2 linked regions of the Longimicrobium terrae genome follow. The protein of the gene in region 2 binds, or shares a complex with, the protein of the main gene of each other region. Links are inferred from orthologs where the notes say so. Each region holds a gene or a part of one and is shown on either strand. Other genes may lie near its edges. The genes, in order: accD and HNQ61_RS15290.

Region 1 (10,911 bases), on a different replicon or contig from region 2:
CCAGCCGCCGCGCGGTGGCGATCGCGTCGTCGTTGGTCACCTGGATGACCTCGTCATAGATCTGCCGGTCCAGGTTGCCCGGCACGAACCCCGGCCCGATCCCCTGCTGCTTGTGCGGCCCCGGCTGCCCGCCGCTGATCACCGGGCTTTCCGCCGGCTCCACCGCAATGATGCGCAGGTCCGCCCGCCGCTCCTTCAGATAGCGCCCCGCGCCGCTGATGGTGCCGCCCGTGCCGACGCCGGCGATGAAGACGTCGATATGGCCGTCCGTATCCTCCCAGATCTCCGGCCCCGTAGTGCGAAAGTGCACGGCGGGATTCGCGGGATTGTCGAACTGGCGCGCCATCCAAGCCCGGTCGCCCAGCGCCGCGGCGATCGCCTCCGCGCGGGCGATGGCGCCCTTCATCCCCTTGGCGCCTTCCGTGAGCACCACCTTGCAGCCCAGCGCGCGCAGCAGGTTGCGCCGTTCGATGGTCATTGTCTCGGGCATGGTGAAGATGCAGCGGTAGCCGCGCGCAACGGCCGCGTACGCCACGCCGATCCCCGTGTTGCCGCTGGTGGGATCCACCACCACCATCCCCGGCCGCAGGTCGCCGCGGGCGATGGCATCGTCCACCATCGCGGCGCCGATGCGGTCCTTGACGGAGTTGAAGGGATTGAAGCCTTCGTGCTTGACCACGATGCGCCCGGGCAGCCCCGCGCCCAGGCGGTTGAGCTGAATGAGCGGCGTGCCGCCCATGGTCTGCGTGATGTCGCCGTAGATTCTGCCGCGTGACATGCGGAGCCTCCTGAAGCAGAGAGATTGGCCGACGGCGCCGGCCGCCGCTGGGCGATACCCATCGTCCGAAAGCCGGTTCCGCGCGCTCCCAGTCCGCCACGTACGCGCGGCGGTTCTCGCGGCCGGACCCTCCGCGCACCCCCGCAACCGCCGCGCCCTCCGCGTGAGGGCTGTTTCCCACGGCGCCATCCTGCGACGCGAATCCGACGGCCGCGCGCCCGGCCCTCCATCCGCCAACCCTGGCAGACAGCCCGCGGGGACGGTCCGTGCCTCTGCCCGTCATCCGCGCGGGACGCGGGTGATCCGCACATCCGGCGATCCATCCACACCGGAGAACATCGCCCGTACGCCGGCCTCACATCCGCCGGATTCGAGCGATCCGCACGCCGGGAACGCGCGGCCGATCGTCCCCCGGAACAGCGCTCCATCCGCCATGAACGTCCGTCTTTCCGGATGACGGATCGCGCGCTATCCTGAGTGCTGCCCGTTTAGCACCCGCCGATCACGCACCCGGAGGCCGGATGTACAGCCGCACCGCGCGAACCCTCATGCTCCTTGCCCCCGTTCTGGCGGCGGCGCCCGCCGCCGCGCAGACCGCGCGCGACCTGCCGCGGCCGCCGGTGGCGCGGGTGCTTCCCCGTACGGACACGCTGCATGGCGACGTGCGCGTGGACAACTACTTCTGGCTGCGCGACCGCGCCAACCCGGAAGTCATCTCGTACCTGCAGGCGGAAAACCGCTACGCCGACACGGCCATGGCCGGCACCCGCGCGCTTCAGGAAACGCTGTACCAGGAAATGGTCGGCCGCATCAAGCAGAACGACCTTTCCGTTCCGGACCGCATCGGGCCGTACTTCTACTACTCGCGCACGGAAGAGGGAAAGCAGTATCCCATCTACGTGCGCCGCCGCGGCAGCATGACCGCGCCCGAGGAAGTGATCTTCGACCAGAACCGCATGGCCGAGGGGCACGGCTACTACTCGCTGGGCGCGTTCGCCGTCAGCCCGGACCACCGCATGCTTGCGTTCGCGGTGGACACGGCGGGCTCGGAGCACTTCACGCTGATGGTAAAGGACCTCAGCACCGGCCAGGTGCTGCCGGACCGCATTGACGACGTGCACTTCGGCGTGACGTGGGCGGCGGACAACCGCACCCTGTTCTACACGCGCACCGATGCGTCGCAGCGCCCGGACCGCATCTTCCGCCACGCCGTGGGCACCCCCACCGCGTCGGACGTCAAGGTGCACGAGGATGCCGACCCGCTCTTTCGCGTGAGCGTGGAGCGCACCAAGGACAACCGCTTCATCGTGGTGGGCTCGGAAAGCTACACGACGTCCGAGGCGATGGTGGCGCCCGCGGCGGGCCCCTTCACCTTCCGCATGGTTTCGCCGCGGCAGGACGGCGTCATCTATTCCGTGGAGCACCAGGGCGACCACTTCGTCATCCGCACCAACGCCGACGGGGCCAACAACTTCAAGCTGGTGCAGGCGCCGGACGCCGATCCGTCGCGCCGCGCGTGGCGGGAACTGGTGCCCGCGCGCGACTCCGTGCTGATCGACGGCATGGACGTGTTCCGCAACTTCCTGGTGCTGTACGAGCGGGGCAACGCGCTGCGGCAGATCCGCGTGCGCGACGTGCGCAGCGGGCGGGAGCACGCCATCTCCTTTGACGAGCCGGTGTTCAACGCGTCGCCGGGAAGCAATCCGGAATACAACACGGATACGCTGCGCTTCGGCTACACCTCGCTGGTCACGCCGTCGTCCGTGTACGACTACGACATGGGACGGCGCGAGCGCATGCTGCGCAAACAGACCGAGGTGCTGGGCGGGTACGATCCCGCGCGGTACGCCAGCGAGCGCACCTGGGCGCGCGCGTCAGACGGGACGATGGTCCCCGTCTCGCTCGTCTACAAAAAGCCGTTCGTGCGTGACGGAAGCCGGCCGCTGCTGCTGTACGCGTACGGATCGTACGGCATCAGCACCGATCCGGCGTTCAGCGTGGCCAACCTGAGCCTGCTGGACCGCGGGGTGGTGTACGCCATCGCGCACATCCGCGGCGGGCAGGAGATGGGCCGCGGCTGGTACGACCAGGGCAAGATGATGAACAAGCGCAACACGTTCACCGACTTCATCGCGGCGGCCGAGCACCTGGTGGGCGAGCGCTACACCTCGCGCGAGCGGCTGGCCATCCGCGGCGGCAGCGCGGGCGGGCTGCTGATGGGCGCGGTGGTGAACCTGCGCCCGGACCTGTTCCGCGCGGTGGTGGCGGACGTGCCGTTCGTGGACGTCATCAACACCATGGCCGACGCCAGCATTCCGCTCACGACGGCGGAGTGGGTGCAGTGGGGCAACCCGGTGGCGAGCGAGCAGGAGTACCGCTACATGCTTTCCTACTCGCCGTACGACAACGTGGAGGCCAAGGCGTACCCCACCATGCTGGTGACGACGGGGCTGAACGATCCGCGGGTGGCGTACTGGGAGCCGGCCAAGTGGGTGGCCCGCCTGCGCGCCACGCGCACCGACGACAACCTGCTGCTTCTGCGCACCAACATGGGCGCGGGCCACGGCGGCTCGTCGGGCCGGTACGACGCGCTGCGCGAGACGGCGTTCCGGTACGCGTTCGTGCTGCACAATCTCGGGATCGACCGGTGAGGAAGTGCGAAAGTGCCAAGTGCGGCATCGTCGGCCCAAACGCCGCACCGCCCCCGGGCACTAGGCACTGAGCATTGGGCACTGCTGTTCCCGCACTCACGCACTAACGCACCCAGCACTCACGCACCTCAGTTCCGGGCGTGTCCCCGCTGCGCGGGGCCGGGCTTCGCGCGCCGTAGGCAACGATACAGCTGTTGCCAACGGCGCCGAGCCCCCGGTTCGCGCCACGGCTGAGACGTGGATGGCGGCCTCGATGCACGCGCGAACCGGGTTCTCGGCCCTCCGGGCGCGAATCCCTCACGCAACTCACCCCGGCGGCGGCATTCCATCGGCACGAAAACGCGGGCCCGGCGACATGCCGGGCCCGCGTCCGTTCGTCTCCCGCCTCGCGCGTGGAAAAGTGGATCTCAGAACGCGGGCGTGCAGGGGCAGCAGGTCAGCCGGGTGCCGGGCGTGTAGCACAGCGTTCCGCTCAGCGCTTCGTTGCCGTCCACCGTTCCGCGCTCGGCCTGCTCGATCTCCATCTCGAACGAATCCACCGCCAGTTCGTCGATCCGCAGCGTAAGCTTGCTCATGGCGTCTCCCGGAATCCGCCCCGGCCCGCCGCGCGCATTCGGCGCGGCGCTCCGCGGCTGTGTGCCCGAACCGTAATCGGTCGCGAAACGATGGGCAAGGATGATGCGCGATCAGTCATCCCTCGCAGGCGGTAGAAGATGAGGTCCACGGCAAGGCCGAATGCGGACGAAACGGCTCCTGCGACAGGCTGTGGGCCCTCACCCCGCGTGCTCCGCACGACGACCCTCTCCCACGAACGGATGTGGGAGAGGGAGCACACACCAGTTTGGCGCGGGGTGGATGGCGCGAACGCGTGAACATCAATCAGGCATCCGGGTGTGCGGATTGTCGCCCGGCGGTTGAAACCGCGCCTCGAGACACACGAAGTCCGCCTTCGCGGACTGTGCCTGCGGCTACGATGTGGATTCCCCAACGCAGTTGAAGCCCCGATCGTGGACGCGACAGCGGCCATGAGTCGGGGGTTCCCGCTGTTTGAGCGGCGGATTCATTCGCTCAACGAGATCCGCTCCACGCCCGTACTATGGCTCCCGCGCGAACCGTACGCCTCGCTCCCGCTCCGAATCTCCGCGCTGCGCACCGAACCATCCGACCCAACAACCCTCCCCCAGTCTTTTTTGGGGGAGGGGTGGGCGAGTAGTACGAGCCCGGGTGGGGGCCGCCCGCGGACTCCGCCCCACGAACGCCACCATTCGTCCCGTCCAGGCGGGCGGCGGCACCCCCATCCACCCATCCACCCATCCCCAATCCACACCAGCACTTGCACGATTGTCTGCCGCTGTAGCAGATTGGCCGTGCATCATCAAACCTGGTCTGCTCCGCCCCCGGCGCGCATTCCGTACTCCCCGGCATGGCGCGTGCATGTGCGCACGGCGATTCCCGGGTGGTGCCGGGTTGCGGTGGTGCCGGGGGCGGCCTAGCTTTGCGCCCCTCGTAAGCCAACGGATTACAGGGCAAAACCACACGCCACAGGCGCCCGCAGGGCCTCGGACGGCCCCGGCGAGAACGTACGGAAAGAGCACATGGCCTTCAGCTGGTTCCGGTCGGGGAGCTTCATCCCGGTCAACGACATCGCCGTCGACCTTGGGACGGCGAATACCCTGGTGTACGTAAAGGGCGAAGGCATCGTCCTGAACGAGCCCTCGGTGGTGGCCATGGAAAAGGCCACGAACCAGATCAAGGGCATCGGGCTCGAGGCCAAGCGCATGCTGGGCCGCACCCCCGAAGGCATCACCGCGGTGCGCCCCCTCAAGGACGGCGTCATCGCCGACGTGGACGTCACCGAGATCATGCTGCGGTACTTTCTGCAGACGGTGACCTCCAAGCGGTTCCTGAAGCTCAAGCCCACGGTGGTGGTGGGCGTGCCCTCGGGAATCACCGAGCTGGAGCGGCGCGCGGTTCGCCAGAGCGCGGCCGCGGCGGGCGCCAAGGAAGTGTACATGGTGGCCGAGCCCATGGCCGCGGCCATCGGCGTGGGGCTGCCGGTGGAAACGCCCACGGGCAACATGGTCATCGACATCGGCGGCGGCACCACGGAAATCGCGGTGATCGCGCTGTCGGGGATCGTGTGCGACACCAGCATCCGCGTGGGAGGCGACGAGATCGACAACGCCATCGTCACCTTCATGCGCAAGAACTACAACCTGATGATCGGCGAGGCCACGGCCGAAGCGGTCAAGATCCAGATCGGGTCGGCCTACAGCACCGGCGACGAGCGCGAGATGGACGTCAAGGGGCGCGACCTGGTGTCGGGCATTCCCAAGACGGTGCGCGTGCACTCGCAGGAAATCCGCGAGTGCATCCAGGAGCCCATCCAGGCCATCGTGGAAGCGGTGCGCCGGGCGCTGGAAATCACCCCGCCGGAGCTGGCCAGCGACATCGTGGACCGGGGCATCGTGATGACGGGCGGCGGAGCACTCATCCGCGGCCTCGACAGCCTGATTGCCCGAGAAACCAACCTTCCAATTCACGTCGACGAGGATCCGCTCACCTGCGTGGTTCGCGGGGCCGGGCGCATTCTGGACGACGTGATCAAGTACAAAGGAGTGTTGACGTCCTGAGCGCGTTCAGACCGTACCTGCGCGGCGCCGGAGAGCGCGGCCGCAAGCGAGACCTGGCCATCGCCGGGACGTTCGCCGCCCTGGCCGGGCTGGCGTACCTGATGCCCAGCCCGTTTCAGGACGGCGTGGGGCACGCTCTCCGCAGCACCGTGCTCTACCCGTTCGTGGCGCTGCAGCGCGGCGCCGCCGACCGCGAGGGCCGCTTTGCCGACGTGGGCCGCCTGCGCTCCGAGCGCGACAGCCTGGCCTCGTTCCTGGTGGGGCAGGCCACGCTCGCCTCCGAGAACCGGCAGCTGCGCCAGCTGCTGGGCTTCCGCGAGCGGCTGACCTACTCGTTCGTCCCCGCCGAGGGGCGCTGGGTGGCGGGGCAGGGCTCGCAGGGGCTGCTGCGCCTGTCCGTGGGCCGGCGCGACGGGCTGCGCGACGGCGCCGCCGTGATCACCGCCGACGGGCTGGCGGGGCAGGTGGGGCAGCTGGGAAGCGCCACCGCCATGATGAAGGCCTGGACGCACCCGGACTTCGCGGTCTCGGTGATGACCCAGGACGGCGAAACCTACGGCGTGGCGCACCCCATTCAGCGCGAGGGGATCGACATGCTGGCCTTCAGCCCGGTGGCGTTCCACACCGCGCCCGACACCGGCGCGCTGATCGTCACCTCGGGTGAGGGCGGCACCTATCCGCAGGGCATTCCCGTGGGCCGCGTGGCCGGCGAGGGCAAGGACCCCGGCGGGTGGCAGCGCATCTACTACGTCCGCCCGCTGGTGACGCCCGGACAGGTGTCGCACGTGCTGGTGCTGGGCGATCCGGTGCAGGGCGCGTCGGACCAGAACCTGGCCGCCGCGTGGGGCGTGCGCCTCACCGCGCCGGCCCCGGCCGATTCGGCGGCGCGCGGGCTGAGCCCCGATGCCGCGGCCCCGGCCCGTCCGGCGGCGCCCAGGCCCGCCGCGCCGCGCCCGGCCGCACCGCGTCCGCGGCCCCGCCCGGTGGACCCCACGCCGGAACTGCCCGGCCGTCCCGTATTTCCGGGTGAGCCCCAGGCTCCGCCCGCCACCCAGAATCCGGGAGAGTAGGTTACGTGACGGAGGGAACGCGTTGGCAATTCGTGGCGTTCATCGCGGTGCTCGCGGTGCTGTACTTTCTGCTCCGGATCGGCATGGGGCTGGGAGAATTCGCGCCGGACCTGCTGGTGGTCGCGCTTCTGCTGGCCGCCCGGCGCATGCGCGCGGGGTGGGCCGCGGGGCTGGGAGTGCTGCTGGGCCTGCTGGACGGGTCGGTGAACATGTACACCTTTGGCGCCGGCGCGCTGGCGCTGGCGGTGCTGGGCTACCTGGGCGCCCGTTCGCGCGAGTGGATCGCCGGCGACAGCCCGGTGGTGCTGGTCATCTACCTGATCGCCGGCAAGTGGCTGTATGATGCGATGATGTACCTGCTTCTGCTGCGTACCGACGTGGCGGGGCCGGTGAGCGGGCTGGCGTTTTCGCTGATCGCCGCGATCTACGCGGGGGCGGTGGGGCTTGCGGCCGCGGCGGCGTACCGCGCGGTGGCATGAAGGGGGTTCTCATGTGCGGGTCGGGGATGGACGGCGTGCTCCGCGCGCCTGAGAGGGCGGCATGAAGCGCTACGCGCAGGTGCGGCTGGGAGACCCGGTGCTCTTCTGGCTGGTGGTGGGGCTGGCCGTCTTCGGGATCTGCATGATCTTCAGCGCCGGCGCCGTGGACGTTCCCGGCACCCGTGCCGAGGGGACGTGGCGCCAGCAGCTCATCTTCTTCACCCTCGCCATCCTGCTGGTGCCGGTGCTGCTGAGGGTGCGCTTCGGATGGCTGGAGTGGGGCGCGCAGCCGGCGTACGCGCTGGGGCTGGTGCTGCTGATGGCGGCGCTGGTGTTCGGCAGCGGCGGCACGACCGGCGCAAGCACCAAGAGCTGGATCCGCGTGGGACCCGTGGGCCTGCAGCCCTCGGAGGTGGCCAAGATCGCCACCGCGCTCATGCTGGCGCGGGTGCTGGGCGAATGGCGCGAGCCGCCCAAGACGCTGTGGGCGCTGTGGAAGCCCATCGGCGTCGTCGCGCTCCCCATGGGGCTGGTGATGCTGCAGCCGGACCTGGGCTCGGCGCTGGCCTTCGCCAGTATCCTGGTGTGGTGCCTGTACTGGGCCGGCACGCCGGTGCTCACGATCTTCTTTCTGATCAGCCCGCTGCTCAGCCTGTTCCTGAGCATCAGCGTGTGGGTGTGGGGCTTCTACATCGTCCTGCTGATGGCGATGCTCTTCTGGCGCAACGCCTTCATCAGCGAAAAGATCTCCATCTTCGTGGCCAACGCGGTGGCCGGCGCCGTGGCGCTGCCGCTGTGGAACATGCTGAAGCCATATCAGAAGGCGCGCTTCATGGTGTTCCTGGACCCGGCGAGCGACCCGCGGGGCACGGGGTACAACCTGATCCAGAGCCGCGTGGCCATCGGCAGCGGCGGCTGGTTCGGCAAGGGCTTCATGGAAGGTCCGCAGAAACGGCTGGCCTTCCTTCCCGAGCAGCACACCGACTTCATCTTTGCCGTCATCGGCGAAGAATTGGGGTTCATCGGCGTGCTTGCCGTGCTGCTGACCTTCGGGCTGATCTTCTGGCGGCTGATCCGCGTCGCGGAGCGCTCGCGCGATCCGTTCGGCTCTCTGGTGCCCATCGGCATTCTGGGAAGCTGGTTCACCCACGTGCTCATCAACGTGGGGATGACGGTGGGGGTGATGCCCGTGACCGGCATTCCGCTTCCCTTCATCAGCTACGGCGGCTCGTTCCTGCTGGTGAACCTGCTGGCGATGGCCGTCATCCAGCGAATCGCGGCCGAGAAGGCGCGCTGACTTCGGTCAGCGCGCCCCTCGGCCCGCCTCCGCATCTCCATTCCCGACACACACTCCGGTCCTCATGGCCTGGTTTCGCAAGCCCAAGACGCGCCTGCAGGCGGCCGACCGCCGCGACCTGCCCGGCGAGCTCTGGGAAAAGTGCCCCAACTGCGGTGAAATTCTCTACACGCAGAAGCTCAAGGAAAACTGGAACGTCTGCCCCAACTGCGCCTTTCACCTCCGCCTTTCGGCCGACGGCTACGTCGCGCTGCTGACGGATGAGGGAAGCTTCACGGAGATGGATGCCGACCTGCGCTCCGCCGATCCGCTGGGCTTCGTAGACCTGAAGCCGTATCGCGACCGCCTGGTGGCCGCGGAGCGCAAGAGCGCGCACGGCGACGCGGTCATGACGGGCGGCGGCACGCTGGACGGCATTCCGGTGGAAGTGGGCGTGATGGACTTTTCGTTCATCGGCGGGTCGATGGGCTCCGTCGTGGGCGAAAAGCTGGCGCGCGCGGGGATGCGGGCGCTGGAGGCGCGCAAGCCGTACATCATCGTGTCCGCGTCCGGCGGCGCGCGGATGATGGAAGGCATCTTTTCGCTGATGCAGATGGCCAAGACCTCCGCGGTGCTGGCGCAGATGCACGAGGCCGGCGTGCCGTACGTAGCGCTGCTGACGGATCCCACGACGGGCGGCGTGACGGCGTCGTATGCCATGCTGGGTGACCTGAACCTGTCGGAGCCCAACGCGCTGATCGGGTTCGCGGGGCCGCGCGTCATCGAGCAGACTATCAAGCAGGAGCTTCCCGAGGGCTTTCAGCGCGCCGAGTTCCTGCTGGAGCACGGGATGCTGGACGACATCGTGGACCGCCGGCAGATGAAGGCGTACCTGTCGCGGTCGCTGCGGCACATGCTGGGGCTGCCGCCGTCGGAAACGCTTCGCGCGCCCGAAGCGGCGTGAAGGCGGACGATCCCGCCGCGTGGCTGTTCGCGCGGACGACGGGCGGCATCCGGTGGGGGCTGGAACGGACGGAGGCGCTTCTCGCCGGTGCGGATGATCCGCACCGGCGTTTCGCATCCCTGCACGTTGCTGGCACCAACGGAAAGGGTTCCGTTTCCGCGCTGTGCGATTCCGTTCTCCGCGCGGCGCGTCCGGAGCGCGCGGCCGGGCTGTACACGTCGCCGCACCTGATCCGCTTTCCCGAGCGCATCCGCATCAACGGCCGCGCGGTGGACGACGCGCTGCTGGCCGCGTGCGAGGCCGAACTGCGCCCCGCGATCGAATCGTCCGGCGCGACGTTCTTTGAGGCGACGACCGCGCTCGCGTTCCTCTGCTTCGCGCGCGCGGGGGTGGAGATCGCCGTGGTGGAGGTGGGGCTGGGCGGGCGGCTGGATTCCACCAACGTGCTGGACCCGCTGGTCTGCGCGGTGACCAACGTCGCCGTGGATCACACCGAGTACCTGGGCGATACGGTGGAGGCGATCGCGGCGGAAAAGGCGGGCATCTTCAAGCCCGGCGTTCCCGCGATCACGGGCGAGTCCGCGCCGGGCACGCTCGCCGTCCTCCGTGCGCGCGCGGAGGATGCGGGCGCGCCGCTCACCGTGCTCGATGACGTGGCGGAGGTGGATGACGTGCGGCTGTCGCTGGAGGGCACGCGCTTCCGCCTGCGCTCCGCGCGATGGGGAGAGCGCGAGGTGCACGTTCCGCTGATCGGCGCGCACCAGGCGCGCAACGCCGCGCTCGCGGCGGAACTGCTGGGGCTGCTGCCGGATGACGTGCGGCCGTCGTGGGAGGACGTGGAGCGTGGATTCGCGGCGGTGCGGTGGGCGGGGAGGATGCAGGTGGAGCGCATCCGTGGCGGAACGTGGATCTTTGACGTCGCGCACAATCCCGCGGGCGTGCAGGCGCTCTGCGCGTCGCTGGATGCGATGACGCTGGAGCAGCCCGTCATCCTCCTTGCCTCCGTGCTGGCGGACAAGGATTGGGCGCACATGCTTACGCCGCTGCTCGCTCGATCCAG
Region 2 (8,324 bases):
CTCTGCGCCGGGTTGGGAAGGCTGGGCAGCGGCGGACGGTCCGCGCGCGCCGGGGTCGTGGCCGGCTGCACCACGGTTTCGGCCTTGAGCTGCTCCAGGTCGATGGTGCGGCGCTGCCGGTTGTCGTCCTGCAGCGTCACCTGCATGCGCCAGATGTCGATGGCGATCACCCGCTCGTTGCCCACCGTGGTGCGGATCGTCTTTCCTTCGCGGGGAAAGCGCTTGCGCGCCTGCAGGTAGGCATCGTGCTCGTACGTCAGGCAGCACATCAGCCGGCCGCAGGTGCCGCTGATCTGCTGCGGGTTCAGCGACAGGCTCTGGTCTTTGGCCAGCTGCAGCGAGATCGGCTTGATCTCGCGCAGCCAGGTGCTGCAGCAGAGGGCGCGGCCGCACCGGCCCACGCCGCCCAGCTGCGCCGCCTCGTCACGTACGCCGATCTGCTTCAGTTCGATGCGCGTGCGGAACGTGCGCGCCAGCTCGCGGACGAGCTGGCGGAAGTCCACCCGCCGCTCGGCGGTAAAGAAGATCGTGAGCTTGTTGCGGTCCCACTGCCACTCGGCGTCGCTCACCTTCATGTGCAGGCCGTGCTGCTGCACCATCTCGCGCGTGCCGCGGCGGACCCGCTCTTCGTCGGCGCGAAGCACGTACACCTGCCGCACCTCGTCCTCCTCGGCGGGGCGCAGGATGGGGAACGACACGGGGCCGTCGCCGCACTTCTTCTGCGCCACGCCGCCCAGCGACACCACGCGGCCCACGTCGCGGCCGCGCTCCACCTCCACCATCACCCAGTCATTCACCCGCACCGACGGATCGGTGCAGGTAAAAAAGCCCTTCCTCATCCCCTTGAAGCCGACCTCCACCAGAAAGGTCTGCCCTTCGGCCGACGGAAGGGGCTGGAACACGGGAAGCTCCAGTCCCACGGGTACCTCCACTTTATCGCGCACGCCGCGCGCTCCGGGGGAACGCGCGGCGGCATCTATGTTGGTTCGGGTCCGCTGACGCGGATCTCGGGGCGGGTCAGCCGGCCTGTCGCCAGCGGCCCATCCCCATGTACTTGGCCCACCGCGCCTCGCGCAGTTCCTGCACGCCAAGCGGCCGGAGTTCGGCCAGGTTGCGCACCAGCGCCTCGCGAAGCGCGCTTGCGGTGCCTTCCCAGTCGCTGTGCGCCCCGCCGGCCGGCTCGGGGATTACTTCATCGATCACGCTCAGCCCCTTGAGGTCGCCGGCGGTGATCTTCATGGCGGTCGCCGCCTTGTCGCGCTCGGCGCCGCTCTTCCACAGGATGGCCGCGCACCCCTCGGGGCTGATGACCGAGTAGATGCTGTTTTCCAGCATCAGCACGCGGTCCGACACGCCGATGGCCAGCGCGCCGCCGCTGCCGCCCTCGCCGATCACCACGGCGACCGACGGAATGGTGAGCGCCGCCATCTCGCGCAGGTTGCGGGCGATAGCCTCGCCCTGGCCGCGCTCCTCGGCGCCGATGCCGGGATAGGCCCCCGGCGTGTCGATGAGCGTCACCAGGGGACGGCGGAACTTCTCCGCCAATTTCATCAACCGGAGCGCCTTGCGGTACCCCTCGGGGTGCGGCATCCCGAAGTTGCGCAGCAGGTTCTCCTTCATGTCCCGGCCCTTCTGCTGGCCCAGGACCATCACCGTTTCGCCCTCCAGCCGCGCCCAGCCGCCCACGATGCTGGCGTCGTCGCGGAACTGGCGGTCTCCGTGCAGCTCCACGAAATCCGTGAAGACCAGCTCCAGGTAGTCCAGCGTGTAGGGACGCTTGGGGTGCCGGGCCACCTGCACGCGCTCGATGGGCGACAGGTTGGCGAAGGTGTCCTGCTTGAGGCCGGTAAGCTTTCGCTCCAGCGCCAGCAGTTCGTTGCTGACGTCCAGGCCGCGTTCGCGCGCCAGCGTGCGCAGGGAGGAAATCTGCTCCTCCACGTCCGCGATGGTGCGTTCGAAGTCCAGGTGCGCTACGGTCGCCAAATCGTGCTCGCTTGATTCAGGCTCCAGGGCGGAGCGATCAGGTTCGTCGTTCGGATCCGGGTCCTTCAACGGATGGAACGGGTTTGGGCGTGTCCCTCCGCTGCGCTCCGGGCCGGGCTGCGGGCGCCGTAGGCAACGATACAGCTGTTGCCAACGGCGGCGAGCCACCAGGGCGCCCGGACATCATCGTTCCCTGCGGACCCCGGCGCGCGGGCGCCCCGGCGTCTCGCCCCTCCGGGCCCGCATCCCTCACGCGAACCGCGGTGCGTGAGGGCTGGGTGCGTGGGTGCTCAGGATTCCGGATCGTACATGATCTCGCGGACTTCCTGCGCGCAGCGGCAGCCGCGGGCGATACGGGCGGCCCACTCCAGCGCCTCTTCGCGCGAGGGCACCTCGATGACCGAGAACCCGCCGACGACCGCCTTGGTCTCGGGAAACGCGCCGTCCGTGGCGCTGCCGTCCGTACCGACGATGGACGCCCGCTGGCGCTCGATGCCGCCGCCGAAGATCCACACGCCGGCCGCCTTCGCTTCCCGCACCACCGCGTGCGACGCCTCTCCCACCTCGGGCCAGTCACCGGCCGGAATGTGGTCCATCGAGCCGTCGTCGAACGAGATCAGGTACCGCGGCATCTGCTTGCTCCGTCGTCTCAGTCCGCCCGCCTGCCCACGCCTGATACAAGCGCTGAGCCACCGGCGCGGGTCGGGGTGGAAGTGTGAGCGGGGAAGTGCCTGGGATCAGGTGCCCGGTGCCCGGTACGCCCTCCGCGCCGATGCGGCCGCCGCAGTCCGCGCAGGCGGACTTCGTGCCTTTCCAGCGGCGAATCCATTCGCTCCTGGACGGCGGCCGCGATGCACTCCGTCGATCCCGCCAATGCATCCGCCGCAGTCCGCGCAGGCGGACTTTGCGCCGTTGTTGCCGCGACTTCAGTCGCCCGTGCCGGGAACAGGGGACAGACCCGGCCATCCATCCGCCGTTCCTATTCCCCATTCCCCATTCCCTATTCCCTGCCGTTCCTACTCCCCCCCACTGTTGATGCTGAACCCGCCGCCACCTCCACCCCCGCCGCCGCGCCGCGGAAAGCGCTCCTCCCGCTGCTGCGCCACCACGGCGGGCGCGTCGCGGTGCAGGCTCACCCGCTCGTCGCCCAGCGCCTCGCGCAGCGCCATCAGCAGCTCGTCGCGCGGGGCCACGCGCAGGGTGCGCGACCGCAGGCGCGGCGCGTCGCCCTCGCCGCCGTTCTTCCACACCACGAACAGCGGGCCGGCGCCGGCGTGCTCCGCCAGCGCGCTCTTCGCGGCGGCGAGCGCTTCCGGCGCCACGCCGGCCGACGCGAGCTCGATCTGCACGCCCACGTCGCCGCTCTCGCGAATCTGGGCCAGGGGGATCGCGCTGTCCAGGAACATGGGCGGCTCTTCCTCGTCGCGCTCGCGGTTGCTCACCGCCCCGCGGATGACCACGGGCGCATCCTGCTGCAGAACGTCCTTGTATTTAGCCCACGAGTCGCCGAACGCAAGCACCGTGGCCGTTCCGTGGAAGTCCTCCACCGTAATGCGCCCCCATTCAGAGCCGTCCTTCTTGCTGATCTGGCGCGCCGCCTCGGTCACCACGCAGGCCAGCTCCACCTTGCAGTCCTTCTGGTGCTTGAGCATGGCCGTGGTCGTGCGAACCTCGTACAGCGCAACGTCTTCGCGGTAGCGGTTCAGCGGGTGCCCGCTGATGAAGAAGCCCAGGATCTCCTTTTCGCGCGCCAGCCGCTCCGTCTCCGTCCACTTCTCCACCTTGGGCAGCGCCGGGGCCTGCACCAGCGTGGCCGCGCCCGCGTCGCCGCCGCCCAGCAGCATGTCGAAGAAGCTGTCCTGCGCGCTCTCGCGCTCCTTTTGAATCATCTGTGCGTTGGCGAAGGCGGCGTCCAGCCCGGCCAGCAGCTGGCTGCGCCCCATCCCCTCTTCCTCGAAGCCGTCCAGCGCGCCCGCGCAGATCAGCGCCTCCAGCACCCGCTTGTTGCAGAGACGGAGGTCGATGCGGACGAGGAGGTCGAACATGCTGGTGAACGGCCCCTCCGCCAGCCGCGCGGCGATGATGGAGCGCACCGCGCCCTCGCCCACGCCGCGGATGGCGCCCAGCCCGAAGCGGATGCTGCCCACCCCTTCGCCGATGACCGTGAACTTCCAGTTGGAGTCGTTCACGTGCGGCGGCAGCACCTCGATTCCCTCGCGCCCCACGCGCGGGAGGAAGCGGCCCATCTCCTTGCACTGCGCGATGTACGACACCACGTCGTCGATCTTGTCGACGACGGACGACATCAGCGCGGCCATGAACTCGGCCGGGTAGTAGCACTTGAGCCACGCCGTCTGGTACGCCACCAGCGAGTACGCGGCGGAGTGCGACTTGTTGAAGCCGTAACGGCCGAACGCCTCGATCTGGTCGGCCAGATCCTTGATCTGCTGCCGCGGATAGTTCTTTTCCACGGCCTTGTCCACGAACTTGCCCAGTTCCTTGGCGATCAGCTCCGCGTCCTTCTTGCCCACCGCCTTTCGCAGCACGTCCGCCTCGGCCAGCGAAAGACCGCCCAGGATCTGGACGATACGCATCACCTGCTCCTGGTACACGATCACGCCCTGGGTGGGCTCCAGCACCGTTTCCAGCTCCGGGAACGGGTACTTGACCGGCTCCTGACCCAGCTTGCGGCGGATGAACACCATGTCCATCCCCATGTCCAGCGGGCCGGGGCGCAGAAGCGCGTTGGCGGCGATCAGGTCGTCGAACCGGTCCGCCTTCATCTGCCGGATTTTTTCCGTCGCCAGCTGCGATTCAAACTGGAACACGCCGGCCGTGCCGCCGCGGGCCATCATGGCGTACGGCTCCGGATCGTCCAGCGGAATGTCCTCCGCCCGCGCGTACACCGCGCCCGTCACCGGGTGCTTGAGCGCGCCGTAGCGGCGGCGGATGTCCGCCACGGTGTCGTAGATCACCGTGAGCGTCTTGAGGCCCAGAAAGTCCATCTTGAGCATGCCGGCCTTTTCCAGGCACGTCATGTCGTACTGCGTGACGATGATGGACTCGCCGCTGCCGCCGCTTCCCTTGGTGCTCTGGGTGCAGATGGGGACGTAGTCGTCCAGCGGGCCGGGGGCGATGACGACGCCGGCCGCGTGCACCGACGAGTGGCGCGACAACCCTTCGAGCGTGGATGAATAGTCCAGCAGCTGGCGGTAGCGCTGGTCCTTTTCGTACAGATCCTTGATGTCGGGAATCTGCTCCCGGGCCTGGTCCACCGTCATGCTGAAGGCGGGGCCGTTGGGAATCAGCTTCGCCAGCCTGTCCGTTTCCGCCGGCGCGAAGCCCAGCGTGCGCCCCACGTCCTTGATGACGGCGCGGCTCTTCATCGTCCCGAAGGTGATGATCTGCCCCACCGCGTCGCGGCCGTACTTGTCGCGCACGTACTCGATGACCTCGCCCCGCCGCTCAAAGCAGAAGTCCACGTCCACGTCGGGCATGGACACGCGCTCGGGGTTCAGAAAGCGCTCGAACAGCAGGTCGAACTTGATGGGGCAGCAGTCGGTGATCCCCATGCAGTAGGCGACGATGGACCCCGCCGCCGAGCCGCGCCCCGGGCCCACCGGAATGTCGTGGTTGCGCGCCCAGCGGATGAAGTCGGCCGTGATGAGGAAATAGCCGGAGTACTTGAGCGAGGTGATGACCCCCAGCTCGTACTCCACCCGCTCCACGATCTCGGCCGGCAGCAGGGCGCGGATCTCGTCTTCCGCCCTGCCCTGCACCTGCACCGGCTCACCGGTCGCGCCGCCGGCCCCCCCAGCGTAGTGCTTCAGCGCGCCGCTCCACACCCAGGCGCGCAGCATCTCGTCCTCTGTGACGAAGCCTTCTTCCTGCGTGGGGAACGCGGGGACGTGGTAGCCCTTGGGGTAGCTCCAGTTGCACTCGTCGGCGATCTGCAGCGTGTTGGTCAGCACGTCGGGGCGGCCCGGAAAGCGCGCCGCCATCTCCTGCGTGTTCTTGAAGTACAGCTGGTCGTCGTACTTCATGCGGTTGGGGTCGCTGAAGTCCTTGCCCAGCCCGATGCACAGCAGAACGTCGTGCGCCTGGTGGTCGTGCGCGTTCAGGAAGTGCGCGTCGTTGCTGGCCACCACGGGCACGCTCATCTCCTGCGCCAGCTTGAAGATGCGCTTGTTCAGCTCATCCTGCCCCTGGCTGTCGTGGCCCTGCACTTCCAGGTAGTAGCGGTCGCGGAATACCTCCTGGTGCCACGCCACCGCGTCGCGCGCCTGCTCCCAGCGGTCTTCCATCAGGTGCTGCGCAACCTCGCCCGCCAGGCAGGCGGAGGTCACGATGATGCCTTCGGAGTACTTCTCCAGCACCTCGCGGTCGATGCGCGGCTTGCCGTAGAAGCCCTCGGTGTAGCCGATGGACGTAAGCTTCGTAAGGTTCTTGTAGCCCTGGTGGTCGCGGGCAAGGAGTACGAGGTGGTAGTAGCCCTTTTCGCCCTTGGCCTTGCTGCGGTCCGTGCGGGCTCCCGGAGCGACGTACGCCTCCATGCCGATGATGGGCTTGATGCCCGCCTTCTTGGCCTGCTCCTGAAAGACCCAGGCGCCGTACATGCAGCCGTGGTCGGTCAGGGCGAGCGCCGGCTGCTCGAACTCCTTGGCGCGCTTGATGAGGTCGCCGATGCGGTTGGCGCCGTCCAGCAGCGAGTACTCGGAATGGCAGTGCAGGTGAACGAACGACATCGGCCTCTGCGGGGTGGGTCCGGAAGGGCGCCCGGTATGGCGAACTGCTTGTACCCCAACGCGTTGCGAAAGGGCCGACCAGCGCCGCGGCGCCGGTGCTCAGGGGGTGGAATATGGGGCCGCGAGGCTTTCAGGGGAAGGCGGACAGGGCTTCCGCGCGGGCCCGGGAGGGAATATCGAGGGGTGGCGCTCGCGACCGGGCGTGCTCGCCCGCAGCGTGCGCCTGCTCCGGGATGTTCTCCTCCCCTGGGCCAACAAGCCGCGACGGCGTCCGGTCTGCAGCCACCCGCTCACCCGCCCGGTGCTGTTGCGCTCGCGTTCCGAGCTTTTGATTCCGGTTTGCGATATCAAAGTTTCGGCGGTTATGTTTTGACAGCGGGCTGCATGTTTGAAACGTGAGCGGTGGGAGGCTTCCTTGGGCAGAGCAGGCAGGTGGGTTCAGCAGCAATCCGGCCCCGAGGGGTTCTCGGCATTCATTCCCGCGCCTCTGCCGCCGGTCCCGCCGCCGGACTTTACGCCGGAGCTGCAGCGGATTCACGAAGAGGCCGTCCATGCCGTGGGGCAGCTGGAGGGCGTTTCCCGGACGATGGATCCGGACCGCCTGCTTTACATGTACGTGCGCAAGGAGGCGGTGCTTTCGAGTCAGATCGAAGGAACGCGGTCTACGCTGTCAGATCTGCTGGAGTACGAAAACAGTACGACTCCCGGCACTCCGCTGGACGATGTGCAGGAGGTTTCCCGGTACGTGGCCGCGCTGTACCACGGGTTGGGGCGGATCCAGCGCGGCGAACTGCCTCTCAGCCTGCGGCTGATTCGTGAACTGCACGGGGTTTTGATGCGGGAAGGAAGGGGCAGCGCCCAGGCTCCGGGTGATTTCCGGCGTACCCAGAACTGGATCGGCGGCACCCGGCCGGGGAACGCGCGCTTCGTGCCGCCTCCTCCCAACGAGATGACGGCCGCGCTCGGCAACCTGGAGCGGTTCCTCCATGACGAGTTCGGCCGAACCGCCCCGATCGTGAAGGCGGGGCTGGCGCACGCGCAATTCGAGACCATCCACCCGTTTCTCGACGGCAACGGCCGGATCGGCCGGCTGCTGGTCAGCCTCATCCTCGGCGCCGAAGGTCTCCTGACACAGCCCTTCTTCTATCTCAGCCTGTACCTCAAGGAAAACCGGGCTGATTATTACGATGCGCTTCAGCGGGTTCGCACGCATCACGACTGGGAAGGGTGGCTCCACTTCTACCTGGTCGGCGTGCAGGCGGTCGCCAGTCAGGCCGCCGATACCGCGCTGGCGCTTCGAGCTCTCTTCGAGCAGGACCAGCAGCGCGTCCTGCGACTCGGGCGCGCGGCTGGCTCGGCGTTGCGCGTGTACGATCTTCTGCGCCAGCGGATCGTGCTGTCTGCTCCCCGGGCCGCCGAGGAACTGGGGCTTACCTGGCCCACGGTGAATGCCGCTCTGCAGCGGCTGGAGGGGGCTGGAATCGTCCGGGAGGTGACGGGGCGCTCCCGGGACCGCATCTACGTGTATGCGCGCCAGCTCGAGTTGCTGGATGCGGGAACCCGGGGGGCAGCCACCAGTCCCCATGGTCCTCCTGA

What was found.
Region 1: the proteins of HNQ61_RS15290 (region 2) and accD are in contact, whole or in part, in a solved structure (PDB 8UXZ), measured with the Escherichia coli proteins. The link is inferred for Longimicrobium terrae from one-to-one orthologs.

The regions. Positions count from the first base shown.
Region 1 is NZ_JACHIA010000003.1:86,162-97,072, reverse strand. Bases 8,109-10,911 are described here. They hold accD (acetyl-CoA carboxylase, carboxyltransferase subunit beta), read left to right. Parts: upstream 8,109-8,972; coding sequence 8,973-9,851; downstream 9,852-10,911. Other genes in these bases: HNQ61_RS06445 (Mur ligase family protein), read left to right, coding at 9,848-10,911; rodA (rod shape-determining protein RodA), read left to right, coding at 8,109-8,908. In the rest of the region: cysK (cysteine synthase A), read right to left, coding at 1-778; HNQ61_RS06480 (S9 family peptidase), read left to right, coding at 1,300-3,429; HNQ61_RS06475 (hypothetical protein), read right to left, coding at 3,837-4,004; HNQ61_RS06470 (rod shape-determining protein), read left to right, coding at 5,025-6,062; rod shape-determining protein MreC, read left to right, coding at 6,164-7,132; HNQ61_RS06460 (hypothetical protein), read left to right, coding at 7,138-7,611; more of rodA, read left to right, coding at 7,673-8,108.
Region 2 is NZ_JACHIA010000009.1:26,622-34,945, reverse strand. What follows is about bases 1-2,756. They hold HNQ61_RS15290 (acetyl-CoA carboxylase carboxyltransferase subunit alpha), read right to left. Parts: upstream 1,984-2,756; coding sequence 1,018-1,983; downstream 1-1,017. Other genes in these bases: HNQ61_RS15285 (YciI family protein), read right to left, coding at 2,274-2,615; HNQ61_RS15295 (regulatory iron-sulfur-containing complex subunit RicT), read right to left, coding at 1-944. Also shown: dnaE (DNA polymerase III subunit alpha), read right to left, coding at 3,000-6,728; HNQ61_RS15275 (Fic family protein), read left to right, coding at 7,144-8,324. UniProt on the Escherichia coli protein: Component of the acetyl coenzyme A carboxylase (ACC) complex. First, biotin carboxylase catalyzes the carboxylation of biotin on its carrier protein (BCCP) and then the CO(2) group is transferred by the carboxyltransferase to acetyl-CoA to form malonyl-CoA.